DNA from 3 places in the Streptomyces sp. NPDC107522 genome. Region 1 is predicted to be linked to each of the others. Evidence: riboswitches for the same ligand, from Rfam matches in the RefSeq annotation. Region 1 holds a riboswitch; each other region holds the start of a gene.
What was found. A riboswitch is a leader RNA that binds a small molecule or an ion and turns the genes downstream of it on or off. The one in region 1 is predicted to bind cyclic di-AMP.
Positions count from the first base shown of each region.

Region 2: linked by a shared signal. The riboswitch ahead of ACZ7L6_RS22710 (transglycosylase family protein) and the one ahead of ACZ7L6_RS06180 (C40 family peptidase) in region 1 are both predicted to bind cyclic di-AMP.
Region 3: linked by a shared signal. The riboswitch ahead of ACZ7L6_RS02665 (M23 family metallopeptidase) and the one ahead of ACZ7L6_RS06180 (C40 family peptidase) in region 1 are both predicted to bind cyclic di-AMP.

Region 1 is NZ_JBVKAU010000002.1:216,722-223,817, reverse strand. Features, by position in the region: gene ACZ7L6_RS06190 (choice-of-anchor D domain-containing protein) at 1-2,599, shown strand, start outside; gene ACZ7L6_RS06185 (NAD-dependent epimerase/dehydratase family protein) at 2,742-3,800, shown strand; cyclic di-AMP (ydaO/yuaA leader) riboswitch at 3,942-4,107, shown strand; gene ACZ7L6_RS06180 (C40 family peptidase) at 4,164-5,789, shown strand; gene ACZ7L6_RS06175 (sugar ABC transporter substrate-binding protein) at 6,059-7,063, shown strand.
Region 2 is NZ_JBVKAU010000006.1:523,930-531,025, forward strand. Features, by position in the region: gene ACZ7L6_RS22695 (tetratricopeptide repeat protein) at 1-293, shown strand, start outside; gene ACZ7L6_RS22700 (cytochrome P450 family protein) at 290-1,573, shown strand; gene ACZ7L6_RS22705 (transglycosylase family protein) at 1,870-2,916, shown strand; cyclic di-AMP (ydaO/yuaA leader) riboswitch at 3,122-3,321, shown strand; gene ACZ7L6_RS22710 (transglycosylase family protein) at 3,326-4,015, shown strand; gene eno (phosphopyruvate hydratase) at 4,325-5,605, shown strand; gene ACZ7L6_RS22720 (FtsB family cell division protein) at 5,706-6,182, shown strand; gene ACZ7L6_RS22725 (DUF501 domain-containing protein) at 6,218-6,736, shown strand; gene ACZ7L6_RS22730 (Ppx/GppA phosphatase family protein) at 6,891-7,096, shown strand, end outside.
Region 3 is NZ_JBVKAU010000001.1:614,657-621,752, reverse strand. Features, by position in the region: gene ACZ7L6_RS02685 (Glu/Leu/Phe/Val dehydrogenase dimerization domain-containing protein) at 1-563, shown strand, start outside; gene ACZ7L6_RS02680 (TetR/AcrR family transcriptional regulator) at 884-1,504, shown strand; gene ACZ7L6_RS02675 (SGNH/GDSL hydrolase family protein) at 1,663-2,481, opposite strand; gene ACZ7L6_RS02670 (DUF6250 domain-containing protein) at 2,592-3,305, opposite strand; gene ACZ7L6_RS02665 (M23 family metallopeptidase) at 3,480-4,433, opposite strand; cyclic di-AMP (ydaO/yuaA leader) riboswitch at 4,438-4,595, opposite strand; gene ACZ7L6_RS02660 (alpha-galactosidase) at 4,903-6,984, opposite strand.

The DNA of each region.
Region 1 (7,096 bases):
CGAGGCACGCAGGATCCGGCGGGTGCACCTGATCCGCTGCGGCTCGGCCACCCATGCCTTCAATCCCGACCAGCGGCTCGTCGCCCTGCACATCACGCGACGGGAGGACGACGCGATCACCGTCCTGATGCCGCCGAACGGCCGGGTGGCGCCGCCCGGTTACTACCTGTTGTTCCTCGTCGACCTGGCGGGCACCCCGTCCGTGGGCCGGTTCGTACAGCTGCAGGACGAGTACCCCCTCGCCGAGATCTACATCGGGCGCCCCGTGACCGCCCCCGACCTGCCCGACCTGCCGGTGGGCACCAAGGTCCTGGAAGTGCCGCAACCCGTCTGGGACCTCGGGACCGTCGACATCGGCAGGACAAGGACGGCCCGGATCTTCTGCAAGAACGTCGGCACAGGAGGGCTGCGTATCTCCCCGCAGGGATTCTCCGGGGACTTCCGCACCGAGGACGAACCCGACTCGCCACTGTGGGGCACACGTGGCAGGAAGAAGAACCTGGACGTGACTCTCACCGGCTCGCCCGCTCCCCGGGGCGACTTCGCGGTGCTGGAGGTGAAGTTCACCCCCACCGAAACGGGCCCCCACGCCGGGACGCTGCTGGTCCACACGAACACCCCGGACCTGGGCGGCTTCCATGTGAAGCTGAGCGCGAACGTGCGCGGTTTCTCCGTGGCGCTCGTACCGGCGGTGGCCGGGCCGGACGTACCGTTCGGGGAGGTCGAGGCGGGAGCCACGGTGCCCCGGACCGTGCTCGTTCGCAACGAGGGTTCGATCGACGCCGTCATCGACGAGCTGTTCATCGACGGCGACGGTGCCGCGAAAGGCTTCGGCGCGCCCATGGTGCTGTCGGACCGCCGGGTCCCGGTGGGCGCGTCGCGCTCCTTCCCCGTGTGGTTCTCGCCGCGCACCGTCGGCCCGGTGGAGGCGGCGCTGGTCCTGGAGACGAGTGATACGTCGGCCCCTGCCAGGTTCACCGACCGCCGCACCCTCACGATCAGCGCCATGGGGGTGGGCCCACGCCTCGAAGCGGCGCCCGCCCGGCTGGTCTTCGGCCCGCAGGAGATCCGGACGGCCAGTACGGCGCAGCAGATCACGGTCACCAACACCGGGTCCCGCCCGGCTGCACGGATTCGCCTCGCGATCAGCCGGGAGTGGCGTGTCCTCACGCCGCTGCCGGACACCGCCCTGCCACCCGGCGGAAGCCTCACTCTGGACGTGGTCTTCATCCCCGGACACGCCGGCCCGCTGGCCGGCACTGTCACGCTCGACGGCGACACGCTGGACGGACCCGTCGCCGTCGCGCTGGAGGGCACCGGGGTGGCCGCCCCGATCGCGCTGCTGAATCCCGCCGCACTCGCCTTCGGCGACCAGCCTCTCACCACCCACGGGCTTCCCAGGACGGTGACGGTGAGCAACGAGGGGGTGCTCGATCTGGAGATCGGCGCCGTCGATCTCGTGGGACCCGACGCGGGTGACTTCCAGGTCGCCGAGGACCGCTGCCGACGGGAGACCATCACGCCCGAGCGGTCGTGCACGGTCGCCGTCCTGTTCACGCCGAGCGCACTCGGAGCCCGCAGGGCGGAGCTGCGGATCACCGACAACGCTTCCGGCAGTCCCCGCACCGTCGCGCTCACCGGCACGGGCGTCCCCGCGCCTCTGTGCGGCGCCGACCCGACCGCGGTCGGCTTCCCGCCGCAGCGCGTGGGCAGTACGGCCACGCCGCAACACGTGACCCTGACCAACAACGGAGCCGATCCGATCACCGTGACCTCGGTGACGGTGACGGGAGCCGCGGCGGGCGACTACGCGATCCAACAGGGCTGCGGCGGCGGCCCCTTGGCCCCCGGAGGGTCCTGTGCGGTCGGGGTGACCTTCCGGCCGACGGCGATCGGTATGCGGGACGCCGACCTCGTCGTGCGGTGCGCGGCTCCCGTGCCCGGCCTCTCGGTGCCGCTGACCGGCACCGGTCTGGGCACGGTGGTGACGTTCGATCCGCCGGGGCTGACCTTCGAGGCGCAGCCGGTCGGCACGTTCAGCGCACGACAGGACCTGCTGCTGGCCAACACCGGGAACACCGAGCTGACCATCCAGAGCCTCGCGGTCAGCGGCGACTTCCGCCACGACCACTCCTGCAGCGTGCTGCGGCCGAACGGTTACTGCCGGATCAGGGTGATCTTCCTCCCGACAGCGGAGGGCGCCCGCGCCGGCGAGGTACGCGTCACCGACAGTCTCGGCCGGACCCACACCGCTGCCCTGCTCGGAACGGGGGTGGCTCCTCACGCGGCACTGAGCACCGCCGCCCTCGACTTCGGCGACCAGGCGGTCGCCTCCCCCTCCGCCCCCCGGACGGTCCACCTGACCAACACCGGCTCCGGAGCGCTGACCGTCGAACGTGTCGACATCGCCGACGGTACAGCCGGCTTCGTCAAGACGGCGGACACGTGTACCGGTGCCGTCCTGCGGGGCGGCGACTCCCGCTCGATCGCCGTCACGTTCACCCCGCCTGCTGGAGGGGAACTCCTCGGCGCCCTCAGGATCACCACCAACGCCCAGGACAGCCCGCACGTCATCCGCCTCCGCGGCAACGGAGCATGACCGCAGCCGGGCCGAAGACGGTCCGTTCGGTACCCGGCTGCACCCTTGGGGAAGCTGTCCCCCGTGCCCTCGAACGCATGGCCGTGCACAGGGATCGCCGCTACCGTGATCGACCGGCTTCCGTGCGGGAGAAGGGGTGAGGGTGGGCGCAGACGGGTCGGCGGCCGTGTTGGTCACCGGTGGCAGCGGGTTCGTCGGCAGCCATCTGGTCAACCGGCTCCTGGAGCGCGGCTACGAGGTCCACGCCACCGTGCGCAGCACGGCCGACACGGCGAAGGTACGGCCGCTGCGGGAGATGCAGGACGCGCATCCGGGCCGACTGTCGCTGTTCGAGGCCGACTTGCTCACCGAGGGCGCCTTCGACGAGGCGATGAGCGGCTGCCGGGTGGTGTTCCATGTGGCGTCGCCGTTCCGCATGCCGGAGAAGATCAAGGACGGCCGCCGGGACATGGTCGACCCGGCCCTGCTGGGCACGCGCAACGTGCTGGCGGCCGTCGAACGGACGCCCACGGTCGACCGGCTCGTCCTCACCTCCACCGTGGGCGCGATCTTCGGCGACTACGCGGACGTCCTGGACATGGACGACGCGGTCCTCTCGGAACGGTACTTCAACACCACCAGCACGGTGGAGAACAACCCCTACCACTACGCCAAGACCGTCGCGGAGCGCGCGGCATGGGACGCGGAGGCCGCCCAGGACCGCTGGCGGATGGTGTCGGTCAACCCCGGCCTGATCCTGGGCCCCTCCCTCACACCCGCCTCGGAGTCCGGGAGCCTGTTCCTGCTGGAGGAGCTCTTCAAGGGCTACTTCTTCTACGGCGCACCGGACTTCAGCTTCACCACGGTGGACGTGCGCGAGGTGGCCGACGCGCACATCGCGGCGGCGGAGAACCCGGACGCGAAGGGCCGATACATCCTCGCCGCCCGGACCATGACGTCCTTCCACGAGATGGCCCGCATCCTGCGGACCCGGCACCCACGCGACCTCCGCCTCCCGCGCACCGCGCTCCCGCACTGGCCCGTACGCCTCCTCGGCCCGGCCTTCGGGCTGACCCAGGACTACATCCGCAAGCACCTCGGCATCCGCTTCGAAGTGAACAACAGCCGGAGCGTGAGCGAACTGGGCATCACCTACCGCCCGATCGAGGAGACGATCCTCGATCATTACTCGGCGTGGCGGAGCCAGCGCGCCGCGAAGTGAATTCGGCCCTCGACCTGCCCCGAGCGTCGAAGGTCACAAAAACGTATCGGACATTTCACACGTCAATCTTCACGCGAGACACACAAGTTGGTTAGGTTACGCCTCAGGCCGCACGACGACCTCCGGCGAACCCGCCGGGACGTGCGGCCTCCGCCGAGTCCGGTGCGCCCACGCGGCCACTGGAGCCGGGGACCCAACCGAACTTGGGGTGAATCGGCCAACTGCCCTTCGGGGCAAGGGCCGTAGGGCACACCTTCCGGAACCCGAACCCGTCAGCTAACTCGGTAGGCGGAGTACGGAAGGAGTACGTCGCCCATGGCGCCGGAACGCACCGCGCGTCCGGGGGCTTTGAGCCTCCCCGGCATGCGCAATTCCGCACTCGCGTCGGCGGCCCTCACCTCTGTGGCCCTGCTCGGCCAGACGGCCAACGCCGCCCCGTCCGTCGGGGACGAGACGCCGAGCCGCGAGGAGGTGAGCCGACGGGTCAGCTCCCTCTACAACCAGGCCGAGTCCGACACGGGGACCTTCAACGCCACTCGCGCCGCGGCGACGGGACCGCGGGGGCGCGCCGACCGGCCGACGGACGCCGGACGCGGGTCCGCCTCGGCTGTCCGGCGTGACGAGAGCAGGCGCAGCGACCCGGCCCTCGACAGCGTCGCCCGGCAGTGGTTCGACGCGGCCCGCTCGAAGCTGGGTCCGACCGTCCCGGCGAGGCTGCCGAGCGACAGGGTGCCGGACCGTCCCACCGGGACACGGCCGGCTCGCCCGGCGGAGCGTGCGGTCGAGGGGCTGACCGACCGGGGGCGTGAGGCAACCGGCCGTGCCTCACTGGAGCTGCCCGCCGCCCCGGTCGCGGAGCTGACGTCCGGTCCGGCCGCCGGAACGACTCCCTTGGCCGAGCTGACTGCCGGCCCCGTCGCCGCCCTGCCGGCCGCTCCGGACGCATCGCAGACGGCAACCTGGGCCATCCAGGACACACAGAACAACCAGATCACGCAGAGCACACACGGCACCCAGACCGCCCTGGCCCTGCCCGCTCCGACCACCGCGCCTGCGGCCGAGTCGACGGCCGATCCGCAACAGCGGTCCTCATTGCGGACGACCAAGGAACAGAGCCGACTCAAGCTCGACCGGGCCCGCCAGTTGCTGTCCGCCTACACCGCACAACAGGGCACCGCGCTCACACCGATCGAAACCACGCCGAGCCAGGCCCCGGCCGCCGACACCTGGAGTTCCACGCCGACCGCGCTCCAGCCCGATGACACGTGGAGCTCCACACCGGCCCCGGTCCAGCCCACCGACACCTGGAGCACCACACCGGCCCCGGTCCAGCCCGCGGCCGAGACACAGTGGCAGGCGCTGCAGGAGCTGGGCGCGGCCGACCTTACGCCGGTCCCGGCCGACACAACGGCCTGGGCAGGCACCGCAGTCTGGTCTGCCGACCCGCCCACGGCCGCCACCACAAGCCAAACCCTCGGCACGGGCCAGACCCTCTACCCCCAGGCCCCTGACACGAGCCCGACCCTCGGCACGAGCCCGGCTCCAGGCACAACCCCGGCTCTGGACACGAGCCCGGCTCTGGGCACGAGCGCCGTCGCCGCACCCACCGCCCCCACGACGCCCACCGCGCCCCAGGAAACCCGAGCCGTGCGAGCCCTCGAGTTCGCCCGCGCCCAGCTCGGCAAACCCTGCGTCTGGGGCACGACGGGCCCGGACGCGTTCGACGGCGCAGGCCTCACCCAGGCCGCCTGGAAGGCCGCCGGAATCACGCTCCCGCGCACCCCGCAGGAGCAGGCCACCGCCGGCCGCGGAATCGCCCTCCCCTACGTCGAGCCCGGCGACCTGGTCCTCTTCCACGCCGGCCACGTCGGCATCTACTCCGGGAACGGCATGATGATCCACGCCCCCGGCCCGGGCGCGTCCATACGCGAGGAGACGATCCACTACGCCGGTGAGGCGGCGATCCACAGCGTGATACGCCCCGCCTGATCCGGCGCCCCCACCACAGACGCCACCGCCGCCACCCTGCCTCCACGAGGCGGGGTGGCTTTCGCTGCCCACCCATCGGTGACACCCCGCCACCTCGGCTTTGTCGGTACGTCCTGACAAGCCCATTGACATCACCTGCCGAGGCCCGCATAGTACCTGCCACTAGAGCGCGCTAGTGGAGCGCTCCAGTCGTATCCAGCGGGCGGTAACCCGTGAACCTCCCCCCACCTGAGAACCCGCCCTGATCAGCACAGTGAGGTGCATGGGACATGCGCAGACACCAGCGAGCCGCCGCTCTGACCGCCACGGTGCTGGCCGGCGCCCTGTTCGCCACCGGCTGCTCCAGCAGCTCCGGCGGCAAGAAGTCCGAGGAGGACACCACCGGCGCCGCGGCCGGCAAGGCCACCACCCCCCGCATGACCGTGGCCATGATCACCCACGCCGCCCCCGGCGACACCTTCTGGGACCTGATCCGCAAGGGCGCCGAAGCCGCCGCCGCCAAGGACAACATCAAACTCGTCTACTCCGCCGACCCCAGCGCCGGAAACCAGGCCAACCTCGTCCAGAACGCCATCGACCAGAAAGTCGACGGCATCGCCCTGACCGCCGCCAAGCCCTCCGCCATGAAAGCCGTCATCGCCAAGGCCAAGACCGCAGGCATCCCCGTCGTCGGCTTCAACGCCGGCCTCGACGACTGGAAAGACCTCGGCATGCTCGAATACTTCGGCCAGGACGAGAACATCGCCGGCCAGGCCTTCGGCGAAAAACTCAACAACACCGGCGCCAAGCACGCCCTGTGCGTCATCCAGGAACAAGGCCACGTCGCCCTCGAAGCCCGCTGCGCCGGCCTGAAGAAGGGCTTCAAGGGCACCACCGACAACCTCTACGTCAACGGCACCGACATGCCCTCGGTGAAGTCCACCATCACCGCCAAACTCCAGCAGGACCCCACCATCGACCAGGTCGTCACCCTCGGCGCCCCCTTCGCCCTCACCGCCGTCCAGTCCACCGCCGACGCGAGCAGCAAGGCCAAGGTCGCCACCTTCGACCTCAACAAGGAACTCGTCACCGCCGTCCAGGACGGCAAGGTCGAATTCGCCGTCGACCAGCAGCCCTACCTCCAGGGCTACCTCGCGGTCGACTCCCTGTGGCTGTACAAGACCAACGGCAACTTCAGCGGCGGCGGCACCGCCCCCGTCCTCACCGGCCCCGCCTTCATCACCAAGGACAACGTCGACGCCGTCGCCGAGTTCGCCGCGAAGGGAACGCGCTGAGCGCGCACATGGACAGGCGGGGTCGGCCGTGAC
Region 2 (7,096 bases), on a different contig from region 1:
TCCGGCAGGCGGCGGAGTGCGGCGACCCGTCCGCGGCGGTCAACCTCGGCCTCACACTCGAGAGCCAGGGCCGGAACGAGGAGGCGCTCCAGTGGTACCTCAAGGGTCATGAACGGGGAGCCGTGTACGCCGAGCGGCGGATAGCAGATCTGCTCAACGCTCAGGGTAAGGGCGAGGAGGCCGAGGACTGGTATCGCAAGGCAGCCACCGTGGACCCGGAAGGTCTCCCGGAAACCCTTCCCCCACCACCGGCCCGCACCCCCACCACCCCTGCGGATACCGTCAAGGAGTGACCAACCAGCCCCACCCCCCGACCGCCGCCACCTCCCAGGCCCCCGACCTCTTCACCTGGGAGTTCGCCAGCAACCCCTACCCCGCCTACGCCTGGCTCCGCGAGCACGCCCCCGTGCACCGCACCCGTCTCCCCAGCGGCGTGGAAGCCTGGCTGGTCACCCGGTACGTCGACGCCAAGCAGGCGCTCGCCGACAGCCGGCTCTCCAAGAACCCGGCCCATCACGACGAACCCGCGCACGCCAAGGGCAAGACCGGTATCCCGGGTGAGCGCAAGGCCGAGTTGATGACGCACCTCCTCAACATCGACCCGCCCGATCACACCCGCCTGCGCCGGCTCGTCTCCAAGGCATTCACGCCCCGGAGGGTCGCCGAGTTCGCCCCCCGCGTGCAGGAGCTCACGGACCACCTCATCGACGGGTTCGCGGCGAAGGGGAACGCCGACCTGATCCACGAGTTCGCCTTCCCGCTCCCCATCTACGCCATCTGCGACCTGCTGGGCGTCCCCCGCGAGGACCAGGACGACTTCCGGGACTGGGCGGGCATGATGATCCGGCATCAGGGCGGCCCGAGGGGCGGTGTCGCACGGTCCGTCAAGAAGATGCGCGGCTATCTCGCCGACCTCATCCACCGCAAGCGCGAGGCACTCCCCGCGGCCCCCACCCCCGGCGAGGACCTCATCTCCGGCCTCATCCGCGCCTCCGACCACGGCGAGCACCTCACCGAGAACGAGGCCGCCGCCATGGCCTTCATCCTTCTGTTCGCCGGATTCGAGACGACCGTCAATCTCATCGGCAACGGCACGTACGCCCTGCTCACCCACCCCGAGCAGCGCGCCCGCCTCCAGAAGTCCCTCACCGCCAAGGAGGCCGCCCTCCTCGAAACCGGCATCGAGGAACTCCTCCGCTACGACGGCCCCGTCGAGCTCGCCACCTGGCGCTTCGCCACCGAACCCCTCACCATCGGCGGGCAGCACATCGCACCCGGCGACCCCGTCCTGGTCGTCCTGGCCGCCGCCGACCGGGACCCGGAGCGGTTCGCCGACCCCGACGTCCTCGACCTCGGCCGCCGCGACAACCAGCACCTCGGCTACGGCCACGGCATCCACTACTGCCTCGGCGCCCCGCTGGCCCGGCTGGAGGGCCAGACCGCCCTCGCCACGCTCCTCACCCGCCTCCCGGATCTGGAACTCGCGGTGGACCCGGCCGAGTTGCGGTGGCGAGGCGGCCTCATCATGCGCGGACTGCGTACGCTGCCCGTCCAATTCACACCGGCACCGTGACCGCCGTGCCATCGCCTTCGTGAGCGCAGCGCCGTCGCCTTCGTGAGCGCAGCGCCGTCGTCGCACTTCACAGCCGTCCGGTCACGGACCGGAGCGAAACGCTCCACCTACCCCGCACGGCCCGTTCGCACACCCGAAGATGAGATGCCCTCAAGTCTGTGATCTTCACGTGATCTACGCGGCATTAACTTGTGACAAGTGATCGCCTGCCTATACGTTCACGGATCAGCGCGGCCCCTGCAACACCCGGCACGACCGGTCGCGCCGGTCCCTGCTGTCTCGCGAAAGGTCCCCGCATGCTCTCCGGGAACGGTCGTCACCGTCGCCCCCGCCAGGCTCCGGCCCTCATCGTCGCGGCCGGTGTGACCGGCTCCGCCATCGCCATCCCGCTGCTCGGCGCCACGGGCGCCAGCGCAGCCGAGGGCACCGTGTGGGACAAGGTGGCCGAGTGCGAGAGCGGCGGCTCCTGGAGCGCCGACACCGGCAACGGGCAGTACGGCGGACTGCAGTTGACCCAGGAGGACTGGGACAAGTACGGCGGCCTCGACTACGCCTCCAGTCCCGACCTCGCGAGCCGCTCCCAGCAGATCGCCGTCGCTCAGAAGATCCTCGCGGACCAGGGCACCAGCCCTTGGGGTACCTGTGCGGTGCTCAACGGGCTCACCAAGGACTCCGGTTCGGTCGACCTCGACACCGGCGTCGCGGAGGACTCGCCCTCCGAGGTGTCCGGATCTTCCGGATTGCTGGATTCATCCAACTCATCCGGATCATCTGACTCGTCCAATTCCTCCGACTCGTCCGGCTCGTCGACGCCCTCAGGCTCGTCCGGCGACTCGTCGGACTCCTCGAACTCGCCGAGCGGCTCTCCCGATGGTTCGTCCGAATCGTCCCAGGATTCGTCCTCTTCTCCCTCTTCTTCCTCTTCGGCGGACGATTCCGCGAAGTCCGGTACGTCACCCTCCGCAAAGGCCTCGCAGTCACCCGAGGACCCCTCCACGGAGACGCCCAAGAGTGACGATCAGGCCAACTCCGGCCAGGATGTGGGCTCCTGGGGTCTCGCCGACACGGGGGCGATCTACGCGGAAACGGCCGACGCCGTGGCCGGCTCCGGTCGCCATCGCGGCCCCAGCGCCGACGAGAGTGAGGTCGCCGACAGTGCCGCCAAGGCCTCCGGTCGCCACGCCTCGTACACCGTCCGCGCCGGCGACACTCTCGCGTCCATCGCCGACTCCCTTGAGCTCGACGGTGGATGGTCCGCGCTGTACGACGCGAACAAGAAGGCCATCGGTACTGACGCCAACCACATCTTCCCCGGTCAGACCCTGGAACTCCCCGCCGAATAGGGGGCGAACAGGGCGAAAAGCAGCTGGAGTTCGCGTCATGGTTCGCGCTGAATGTCCGTTTTAAATGTAGTGAGAGATAGATCTCAGAAGCCCTGATCGTCTTTGGAAATCCGGGATTCGGGTGTCTACGGTCGTGATCGCTCGGCAATCCGAGCCCCGGCTGCCGCAACGCCGAATCCTGCCAGCGGCCGCACGGGAACAGTCGTCGCGTCAAGCGCCGTAGGCAGGAGCGGGGGACCCAAGGTAGGCGCCGGGTCCGGCAGTTGAGGCCTTTCGAGGCCGCACGGCCGGAGTCGGCTAGGGGTGAAGCCGCGCAACGGGAGCCGAAAGGCGACCGGGCGCGGCCGGGCAACTCAACCGGCCCGAACCCGACAGCTCACCTCGCAGGCGTCGGTGAGGGGATCTCTCCATGCTGTTTTCCAGCAAGGGCAAGCACCGTCGTCCGTCCAAGGCCGCTCGCGCCATCGCCGTCGTCGGCGTCACCGGTGCCGCCGCCGTCGCCGCCCCGCTGATGGCGGCCGGCAGCGCCTCCGCCGCCACCGCGTCCGAGTGGGACGCCGTCGCCCAGTGCGAGTCCGGCGGCAACTGGTCGATCAACACCGGCAACGGCTACTACGGCGGTCTGCAGTTCTCCGCTTCCACCTGGGCCGCGTACGGCGGCACGGCGTACGCCTCCACCGCCGACAAGGCCACCAAGGCCCAGCAGATCGAGATAGCCGAGAAGGTCCTCGCGGGCCAGGGCAAGGGCGCCTGGCCGAACTGCGGCACCGGCCTGTCCAGCGCCGCCTACAACGGCTCCTCGGCGAGCGGCTCCTCGCAGAGCACCGAGACGACCACGCGCTCCACCGAGCAGCAGTCGGCCTCCCGCTCCACCGACCGCCCGGCCGCCAAGAAGAGCACCAAGACCGTCACCACCCCGACCGGCAAGAAGGTCAAGAAGGGCGACGGCGAGTACAAGGTCGTCAAGGGTGACACCCTCAGCTCGATCGCCGAGAAGCACGACGTCAAGGGCGGCTGGGAGAAGCTCTTCCAGCTGAACAAGGACATCGTCGAGGACGCGAACCTGATCTACCCGGGTCAGCAGCTGCACCTGAAGTAATACCCGGGCGACAGCTGAACCACAGCGCCCTCCCATCCGTGGTCCTCATAATGAAGGCCTCGTGAGGGCCACCCCCGTCCCCACGGGCTCCCCGCTCCGGTGCGTGTTCCCCCGTACGCACCGGGGCGGGGTTTTTTGTGCGGGGTGCTTTTGTGTACGGGGGTTTTTGTTCCGTTCGGAAACAATTTACTCTCGGTTCTGTCCACGGGCCGGTCGACCGCTGGCCGATCGCCGTGAGCCGGTTAGGCTCGTCTCGCAGTACCCACCACGGTCTGCGTACCCGCGTCACATCCCAAGAAGGAGATGCTCGTGCCGTCCATCGACGTCGTCGTAGCTCGGGAAATCCTGGACTCCCGAGGCAACCCCACGGTCGAGGTCGAGGTCGGCCTCGACGACGGCAGCACGGGTCGTGCCGCCGTTCCGTCCGGCGCCTCGACGGGCGCCTTCGAGGCCATCGAGCTCCGCGACGGTGACCCCAACCGCTACCTGGGCAAGGGTGTCGAGAAGGCCGTCCTCGCCGTCATCGAGCAGATCGGCCCGGAGCTGGTCGGCTACGACGCCACCGAGCAGCGCCTGATCGACCAGGCCATGTTCGACCTGGACGCCACCGACAACAAGGGCTCCCTCGGCGCCAACGCCATCCTCGGCGTCTCGCTCGCCGTCGCCCACGCCGCCTCCGAGGCCAGCGACCTCCCGCTCTTCCGCTACCTGGGCGGCCCGAACGCGCACCTGCTGCCGGTGCCGATGATGAACATCCTGAACGGCGGCTCGCACGCCGACTCCAACGTGGACATCCAGGAGTTCATGATCGCCCCGATCGGCGCGGAGTCCTTCTCCGAGGCCCTGCGCTGGGGCGCCGAGGTCTACCACACCCTGAAGAAGGTCCTGAAGAGCAAGGGCCTGGCCACCGGCCTCGGCGACGAGGGCGGCTTCGCCCCGAACCTCGGCTCCAACCGCGAGGCCCTCGACCTCATCCTCGAGGCCGTCAAGGAGGCCGGCTACACCCCCGGCGAGCAGATCGCCCTCGCCCTCGACGTCGCCGCGTCCGAGTTCTACAAGGACGGCGTCTACGTCTTCGAGGGCAAGGAGCGCTCGGCGGCCGAGATGACCGAGTACTACGCCGAGCTCGTCGAGGCGTACCCGCTCGTCTCCATCGAGGACCCGCTGTTCGAGGACGACTGGGAGGGCTGGAAGACCATCACCGCCAAGCTCGGTGACAAGGTCCAGCTCGTCGGCGACGACCTGTTCGTCACCAACCCCGAGCGCCTGGCCCGCGGCATCGAGGAGGGCGCGGCCAACGCCCTGCTGGTCAAGGTCAACCAGATCGGCTCCCTGACCGAGACCCTGGACGCCGTCGAGCTCGCCCAGCGCAACGGCTTCAAGTGCATGATGTCCCACCGCTCCGGCGAGACCGAGGACGTCACCATCGCCGACCTGGCCGTCGCCACCAACTGCGGCCAGATCAAGACCGGCGCCCCGGCCCGCTCCGAGCGCGTCGCCAAGTACAACCAGCTGCTGCGCATCGAGGAGATCCTCGACGACGCCGCCGTGTACGCGGGTCGCTCGGCCTTCCCGCGCTTCAAGGGCTGACCTCGGCAGGGCTAAGGCTTAGCCAGGCATACGTACGTCCCCGTACTCGGTCCCGTACCGTGTGCGGGGACGTACGCGTGTGAGACGGGAGGCGGGGAAGATGGCCGTGAAGGACCGGGACCGGTTCTCCACCGCGACCAGGATCCGGCTGCTCGGCGAGCAGACGGCGGCCCGTGTCTACCGCTCCCAGACCAAGCGGCAGGCCCGGCGCTCCAGGCTCACCGGACGGGCCGCGCTGCTCGCGCTGGTCGTCTGCTCCATGGTCGTGGCGCTCGCCTACCCGATAAGGCAGTACGTCTCCCAGCGCGCCGAGATCGCCGATCTGCAGCGGCAGAAGGAGGAGGCCGCCCAGCGGGTCGAGCAGCTGCGCGACCTCAAGGCACGCTGGCAGGACGACGCGTACGCCGAGCAGCAGATCCGGCAGCGGCTGCACTATGTGATGCCCGGGGAGACCGGTTACATCGTGGTCGACCCGGACGCGGCCAAGCAGGCGCGGACCGGCGTGGACGCGGCCGACCGGCCCTGGTACTCGAACATCTGGGACGGGGTCGACAAGGCCGACGCCTCCGATCAGTGAACCGACAGACACCTTAGAGAGACTTTCGTACAGGCATGGAAACGCCCCCGCCCGCCACCCCGCGCACCGAGCCGACCGACTCGGACATCGAGGCCTTCAAGCAGCAGCTCGGACGCCCGCCGCGCGGGCTGCGCGCCATCGCCCACCGATGCCCGTGCGGTCAGCCGGACGTCGTGGAGACGGCACCGCGGCTGCCCGACGGCACGCCCTTCCCGACGCTGTACTACCTGACGTGCCCGAAGGCGAACTCCGCGATCGGGACGCTGGAGGCGAACGGGGTGATGAAGGAGATGACGGCCCGGCTGGAGACCGACCCGGAACTCGCCGCCGCGTACCGTGCCGCGCACGAGGACTACATCCGGCGCCGGGACGAGATCGAGGAGCTGACCGGGTTTCCGAGCGCGGGTGGGATGCCGGATCGGGTGAAGTGTCTGCATGTGCTGGTGGCGCACTCGTTGGCTGCCGGGCCCGGGGTGAATCCGCTGGGGGACGAGGCCATTGCGATGCTGCCGGAGTGGTGGCGCAAGGGGCCGTGTGTGGTTCCGGCCGAGTGATCTCGCCCCCGCCGCCCCTACCCGTCCCATCCTGAAGGGGCTCCGCCCCCTGGATCCCCGTCGGCCCTGAAGGGGCCTCGTCGTCAAACGCCGGACGGGCTGAAAGACGCTGACCGGCGTCGAGAAGTTCTCGTGATCACAGAAGGGCCCCGCCATGACCCGCGTCGCCGCCATCGACTGCGGTACCAACTCCATCCGGCTCCTCGTCGCCGACGTGCACCCGGAGAGCGGTGAACTGGTCGATCTGGACCGCCGTATGACCATCGTGCGGCTCGGGCAGGGCGTCGACCGGACCGGCCGGCTCGCTCCCGAGGCACTGGAGCGCACCTTCGCCGCCTGCCGTGAGTACGCGGCGATCAT
Region 3 (7,096 bases), on a different contig from region 1:
TCACGCGCGCGGGGCTCACCGTCGTGGCCGTCGCCGACATCAAGGGCACGATCGCCAATCCGGCGGGCCTCGACATCGAGGCACTGCTCGCGGCGCGGGACGCGTACGGCACCGTCGACCGCGCCGCGCTGCGCCCCGGCGACCGCGAACTGCCGGGCGACGCCTGGCTGTCGGCCGAGGCGGAGGTGCTGGTCCCGGCAGCCGTGTCGTACGCGATCGACGCGGCCAACCAGGGGGTGATCACGGCCCGTTGGATCGCCGAGGCGGCCAACATGCCCGTACGGCCCGAGGCGGAGGAGCTGCTCGCCGAGCGGGGCGTCACGGTACTGCCGGACGTCGTGGTCAACTCGGCCACGAACGCCTGGTGGTGGTGGACGCTGTTCGGCGACATCGGCGCGGACGCGGACGAGGCCTTCGCCCACACGAGACGCTCGATGCGCGCCCTGACCGACCTCACCCTCGCCCGCGCCGAGGCCGACGGAACATCACCCCGGTCCGCCGCGCACGCCATCGCGGCGGACCGGCTGCCAGTGATCGCCGAACGGTTCGGCTGGCACCGGTGACGCCGTCACCACGCGCGGCGCACAGCCACTACTCGACCTCGGTTACGGGCGGACAGGGCCTGCGCCCGACCACAGCACGGGAACGGCCCGGGGAGGGCTCGGGAATGGCCCTTGGCGAGGCTGGGGCCCGTCGGCAAACTCCCGTCGTCCGCCCGGAGGGCGGGCCCGGCCGGCGGCGATGGGGGTCCCCGCGAGAGCTCGGCGAAGCCGGTTCGCGCGGGGGCGGGGAGAGGTCACGTGGGCGTTTCGACCGCGGCGAGCGTGCGTGCCAGGCGCCGCCGGGCAGGCGGGAATTGGCCGACAGGGCCTAGGGTGACGGAGTGGGTAGAGTGCGGTTGAGCGTGGCGGAGCGGCGTGAGGAGTTGCTGCGGGCCGCCGTGGAGCAGATAGAGGCGCGGGGCGTGGCGGCGGTCAGGATCGCCGACGTGGCCTCGGCACTCGGGGTGAGCAACGCGCTGGTGCTCTATCACTTCGCCACGAAGGAGAAGCTGGTCGCGGCCGCGTTCACCCATGCGGCCGAGGGCGACCTGGCCCGGCTGCGCAGGCTCCTCGGTCGCCGTACGACGGCGCTGCGCAGGCTGCGGGCGGCGGTGCGCTGGTACGCGCCGACCGGGCAGGCCAAGGGCTGGCGGCTGTGGATCGAGGGCTGGGCGGCGGCGCTGCGCGAGCCCGCGCTGCAGGAGGTCACAAGGGAACTGGACCGGCAGTGGAAGGCCGCCATCGCCGAGGTCATCGTGGAGGGCGTGGCCGCGGACGAGTTCCGCTGCCCCGACCCCGCCGGCACGGCCCTACGGCTCACGGCTCTGCTCGACGGGCTCGCCGTACAGCTGACGTCGTACCCGGGCGCGGTGTCACGCGCGCGTGCCCAGGAGTGGGTGGACGAGGCGCTCGCCCGGGAACTGGGGCTGGAGCGGGAGGCGTTGACCGCGTCGGCGCGGTGAGGTCGCCGATCGCAGGGCACCCGGTTTCACCACAGCCACGACAGCCGCGTCCGGTTCACCACGGCCACAACAACCCCGTCCGGTTCACCACGGCCACGACAGCCGCGTGGGCCGCACCCCCTCCAACAGGGCACGGCCCACACCGCCGAGGCACCGTCTCAAGCCACCGATTCGATCCGCATCTTGATGTCGTCCGGCGACAGCGTCCCCTTGGCCGTCACATGGTCGCCCGACGACTCGCCCCGCAGACGCCGTCCGATCCACGGCACCAGGTACTCGCGCGCCCAGTGGACGTCGTCCCGGCGTATCTCGAGGGTGCCGCGGGGCGGGAGCGGCGGCCACGGCTGGTCCGGGTCGGCCGGAACCTCCAGGCCGAGGACCTGACCCGCGCGGAGCGCCACGCGCGTGTGCCCCTCGGGAGACAGGTGGAGCCGGTCGTCGTCCCAGGCCCGGCGGTCCTGGACGGTCTTCAGGGACCACAGGTCCAGGACGGGGCAGCCGTACCGGTCGGCGATGGCCCGCACATGGCCGTTGTACGTGGCGATCTTGCCGCGCAGATGCTTCAGCACGGGCACGCCACGGGTGTCGAAGCCGGTAGTCACCATGACGGTGCCGACGGCGGAGGTGAGCCGGACGACAGCCCGCTCGAAGCGCTCGGCCACCTCGTCGGGGTCGGTGCCGGGCCGGATGATGTCGTTGCCGCCCGCGCAGAACGAGACCAGGTCCGGGGCCAGTTCCAGGGCCTGCGGGACCTGGTCCTCCACGATCTGGTCGAGCAGTTTGCCGCGCACGGCGAGGTTGGTGTACTTGAAGTCGCCCTCGGGTCGCCGGTCCGCGAGCAGTACCGCGAACCGGTCGGCCCAGCCGACGAACGCCCCGTCGGGGCCGGGGTCGCCGACGCCCTCGGTGAAGCTGTCCCCCACCGCGACGTACGACCCGATCTCTGATCTGCTGTCACTCTTCGAATCGCCTGCCACACAGGCATGATTCACCTTCGAATGTGACCTACGCGACCGTAAGGAAGGGTTGACGCGCGGTGAGATAAGCCACTCCTAAAGTGTTGGCCAAACCTGGAATACTCCTCTGATCAGGGGCGTTGTGGGCTCAACCGCCACACCCGGAAGCAGCTGATCCGGAAGTGACTCCAAACGGTCCGGAACGCGAAGTGCCCACTGCGGTAAGGCTCTTGGTCGACGTAGTCGAAGACGAGCCGTCCGTTGTTCCACCACTGCACGGTCGCCCCGTCGGAGACGACACGGACCCGGTTGGGCTGGTTGGGCACCAGCAGCGGCTCGGTGTAGTCGTGGATCAGCGGGCGGACTCCGGCCTCGCCGACGTACCGGCGCAGTCGCGTCGTGGTGTTGTAGTTGGCGCCGTAACCGGCGTAATAGGTCTTGAGGTAGTCGTACTCGGCGAGCGCACCGTCCCGGCGCGTGGCGAACAGGTCGTCCGGGGAACGGACGTCGGTGGCGTTCCAGAAGTTGTTGAGGTCGGACACGCGGTCGTTGGCCCCGCCTTCCGACACGGCGGTGGCCGTGTACTCGAGGACGTACGGCCCTTCGAGGCGTTTCCTGAACCACACCGTCGCACCGCTCGGCACGTCGATCTCCAGCACACCGCGTGACGCGGTGACCGTGCCACCGTCCTGCAACTCGGTCAGCCACTGGGCGAGGCCGTGGCGGAAGTCGTCGTGGGCGACGAGCCTGCGGTGGGGCGCGGCACTCGCCGCGCCCGCGGGAGCCAGTGCCCCCAGAGCGGCACCGGCGGCCAGGATTCCGAACGCTCTGCGCGTGGTCGTCACGAACGGGACTCCTTCATAGGGACGTTGAGGCGCCAGAAAGCGCTTGCAGCGGCCGAGCGGAGATCACTCCCCCCCGATCACCCCCTCTTTGTCGACACCCGGACACACCGAAGGCCGGACCCGGGGATCGGGGTCCGGCCTTCGGTGGCGTGTCAGGTGAGGCTTCGGCGGGGGTCAGCCGATGGCGACACCCTTGGAGCGGAGGTAGGCGACCGGGTCCACGTCCGAGCCGTAGTCCGGCGTGGTGCGGATCTCGAAGTGCAGGTGCGGGCCGGTCACATTGCCGGTCGCGCCGGAGAGGCCTATCTGCTGCCCCGCGGTCACGGTCTGGCCGGGCGAGACGGAGAGCGAGGAGAGGTGGCCGTACTGGGCGTAGTAGCCGTCGGCGAGCCGGATGACGACCTGGTTGCCGTACGCGCCACCCCAGCCGGCGGAGACGACGGTGCCCGCGCCGACCGCCTTCAGCGGGGTGCCGGTCGCGGCGGCGAAGTCGACGCCGGTGTGGTAGCCGCTCGACCACATGCTGCCCGCCACCTTGTACGCGGTGGCGACGGAGGCCGCGGAGACGGGGGCGCTGAAGCCACTGGCGGCGCCGGCGGTGTCGGCGCTCTCGGCGGCCTTGGCCGTCTTCGGGGCGGAGGACTTCGCGGCGGACGAGTCCGACGACGGCTTCGAGGACGACTTCGAGGACGAGGAGGACGAAGAGGGGGACGACGGCGACGACTTGGGGGCGCTCGTCGCGGCCTTCTTGCCGCCGATCGTGAGCTTCAGACCGGGGTGGATCAGCGACGGGTTCTCGCCGACGGCCTCGCGGTTGTCGGCGTAGAGCTTCTTCCAGCCACCGCTGACGTTCTGCTCGTCGGCGATCTTCGAGAGATAGTCGCCGACCTTCACCGCATAGGTCCGCACAGCCGTCTTCTGCGCGGCATCCTTCTTTTCGGCCACCTTCTTCTCTGCGACCGGAAGGGACTGAACGGCCTTTTCCGAAGCGGCCTGCGAAGGAGCGGCGTGGGCGCCGGTGGCCCCGAAGAGCGGGAGGGCGAGAGCGGCGCCGCCGGTTCCGGCGACGGCGATGGAGCGGGTGAAGCGGGGGGACTTCGGGCGGCGGTGCTTACCCTTCGCGGGCATGGCGAATTCCTCTCCGGCGCCTGCGAGGTGAGCTGTCGGGTGCGGACTGGAGATGCCCGGCCGCGGCGAACGCGGCTTTACCCCTAGCCTGTTCCGGAGACCGGAACAGGCGGTTCTACCTGTGGGTCCCCCGCTCCTGCCATGGTCGGGTGAGTCGGTGCGGGCTCCGGTCGGCGGCAGGATTCGGCGTCCGTCCGGATTGGTGGCGAACGTAAGCGAGGAAGACGCACGGGAACAAGTGAGAGGTTCCGTCCGAATGCGTTCCTGTTGATCCCTTGTGGGAATTCCCGGTCACCCTGAGTGAATTATGGGTGCGTCGCCCGACACAAAACCCCTTGAAAATCACGTGAATTACGTGAACATGACGGGCGACGCTCGGTCACGAATATGACGCTCCTCACGTGACCCGGCTCCAGCTTTCCCCAGGTCAGGGCGAGTTGGAATGAAGGCGCCAATTCGGACAGAACCACTAGATGCGACGCAGTCGGATAACTGCCGCATCGAGGTCGCCACGCAATCCGGTGCGCAGTCCGTGATGCAGCAATACGGCACCTCGGTGAACTTCGCCCGTTTCGCGGCATTCATACGACGCTGTCGGGTCGAGCCCCCGCAGCCGCAGCGCCGGTACGGCCTCGCCGTAGCTCTGCGCCTGGAGCCAGGCGAGGACGACGGTCTCGTCGCCGAGCACGTACTGCACCGCGCTCAGCCCGCCCCGCGGAGGCCGCAGCCGGTAGAGGTCTCCGCGCTGCACGAGGGGCCGGATCTCCTTGTAGAGCTCCACCCATTCCCGCGCCTCGGCGAGCTCCGCCTCGGTCCACTGCGCGAGGTCGCCGCCGACGCCGAGCACGCCCGCCATGGCACTCACGAACCGGAACCGCAGCGAGCTGACCCTGCCGTTGAGCTGGTTGTTCGGGCTGTCGGTGACCCACGCGGCCATGACCCGCGCCGGATGGATCTGGCTGAACCCGTGCTGGATGGCGAGCCGGTCGAGCGGGTCGGTGTTGTCGGACGTCCACACCTGGTCCGTACGACTGAGCACACCCAGGTCGATCCGGCCGCCGCCACCCGAGCAGGACTCGAAGGCGACACCCGGGTGAGCGGCGCGCAGCCGGTCCAGCAGGGCGTAGAAGGCGTGCACGTGGTCGACCCAGAGCCGCTGCGGGTACACCTCGCCGGGCCAGCCCGCGTCGGTGAAGCAGCGGTTGAAGTCCCACTTCACGTAGTCGATGGGGGCGCTGGAGAGGAGCCCGTCGAGCTGGTTCCAGAGGTACTCCTGGACATCTTCGCGTGCGAGGTTCAGTACGAGTTGATTGCGGAACTCCGTCCGCTTTCGTCCGGTCTGGTACTGCACCCATTCCGGGTGGCCGCGGTACAGCTCGCTGTCCGGATTGACCATTTCCGGCTCGACCCAGATGCCGAACTGCATGCCGAGGGCGTGCACGTAGTCGGCGAGCGGCTTGAGGCCGTTCGGGAAGCGGTCGGGGTTGGGCGTCCAGTCGCCGAGTCCGGCGCGGTCGCTGGTGCGCACCCCGAACCAGCCGTCGTCGACGACGAACAGCTCCACACCGATGGCCGCGGCCCGCCGCGCAAGGGTGCCCTGCTGTTCCTCCGAGATGTCGAACTCGGTCGCCTCCCACGAGTTGAACAGCACGGGCCGGTCCTGATCGGCGTCAGGGATCACGTGGGCGCGCTGATAGGCGTGCCAGGCCCGGCTCGCGCCCCCGAAGCCACCGTCGCTCCACAGCCCGGCGAAGACCGGCGTCACGAACGACTCCCCCGCCGCCAGCCGCAGCAGCCCCGAGTCGTCGTAGCCGACCCCGCCGGTGATCTGCACGCGTGCGTCCGGCAGCTGGGCCACCGCGATCCGCCAGGAGCCCGACCAGCCGAGGGCGCAGCCGTACACCTCGCCGCTCTCCTCGGTGGCGTCGGTGTCGAGCGCGACCCAGGGCAGAAGCGGATGCCCGGTGTGGCCGCGACGGCTGCCGAGGACCTTCTCACCGTAGGTGAGGGACGACTGCGTCAGCCGGGACTCCGCGGCCCAGCGTCCGTGCAACTGCGACAGCCGCCAGTCCTCGCGGTCGGGCAGGGTCCAGGTGGCCGAGTCGGCGCGCAGCAGCTCCAGGTCGGGCCCCTGGTTGTCCAGGGTCACCCAGCGCTCCACGACGTCGTCGCGCATCCGGTAGTGGAGCGTGATGCCCAGCCCGCCGTCCCGGAACCGCAGCCGCAGCTCCTCTGCGTCCGCGGCGCCCGCGGTTTCGTACGTCTCGAAGGTCCACTCGGTGCCGCGCCGCTCGTCGGTGCGCACGGACAGGGCCGGCCGTACGAAGCGGGGGCCGCCCTCGACCGGGTACTCCTCGTGCCCGTCGAGCTGGGACTCGAAGCCCCGGTACGCCGGAAGCGGGCGGGCGGCCAGCTCCTCGGCGTCGGCGAGCGCGATGCGCGGGCCCCAGTGGATGTGCAGCAGCTCGTCGCCGTCCGTGAGACGGAGGGCGTAACTGCTGGTCGGCCCGGAAAGAACCCAGGTACGCCCGTGGTCGGAGATCTCCAGCATCAAGCCCTCACATATTCGAACAGGTCCGATCAAGCCGGAACATCATCACGGGCCGCGAGCCTCAGATGCAACGCCTGTGGACAACTCATTGCCCCAGGAATCCATGTCGTAT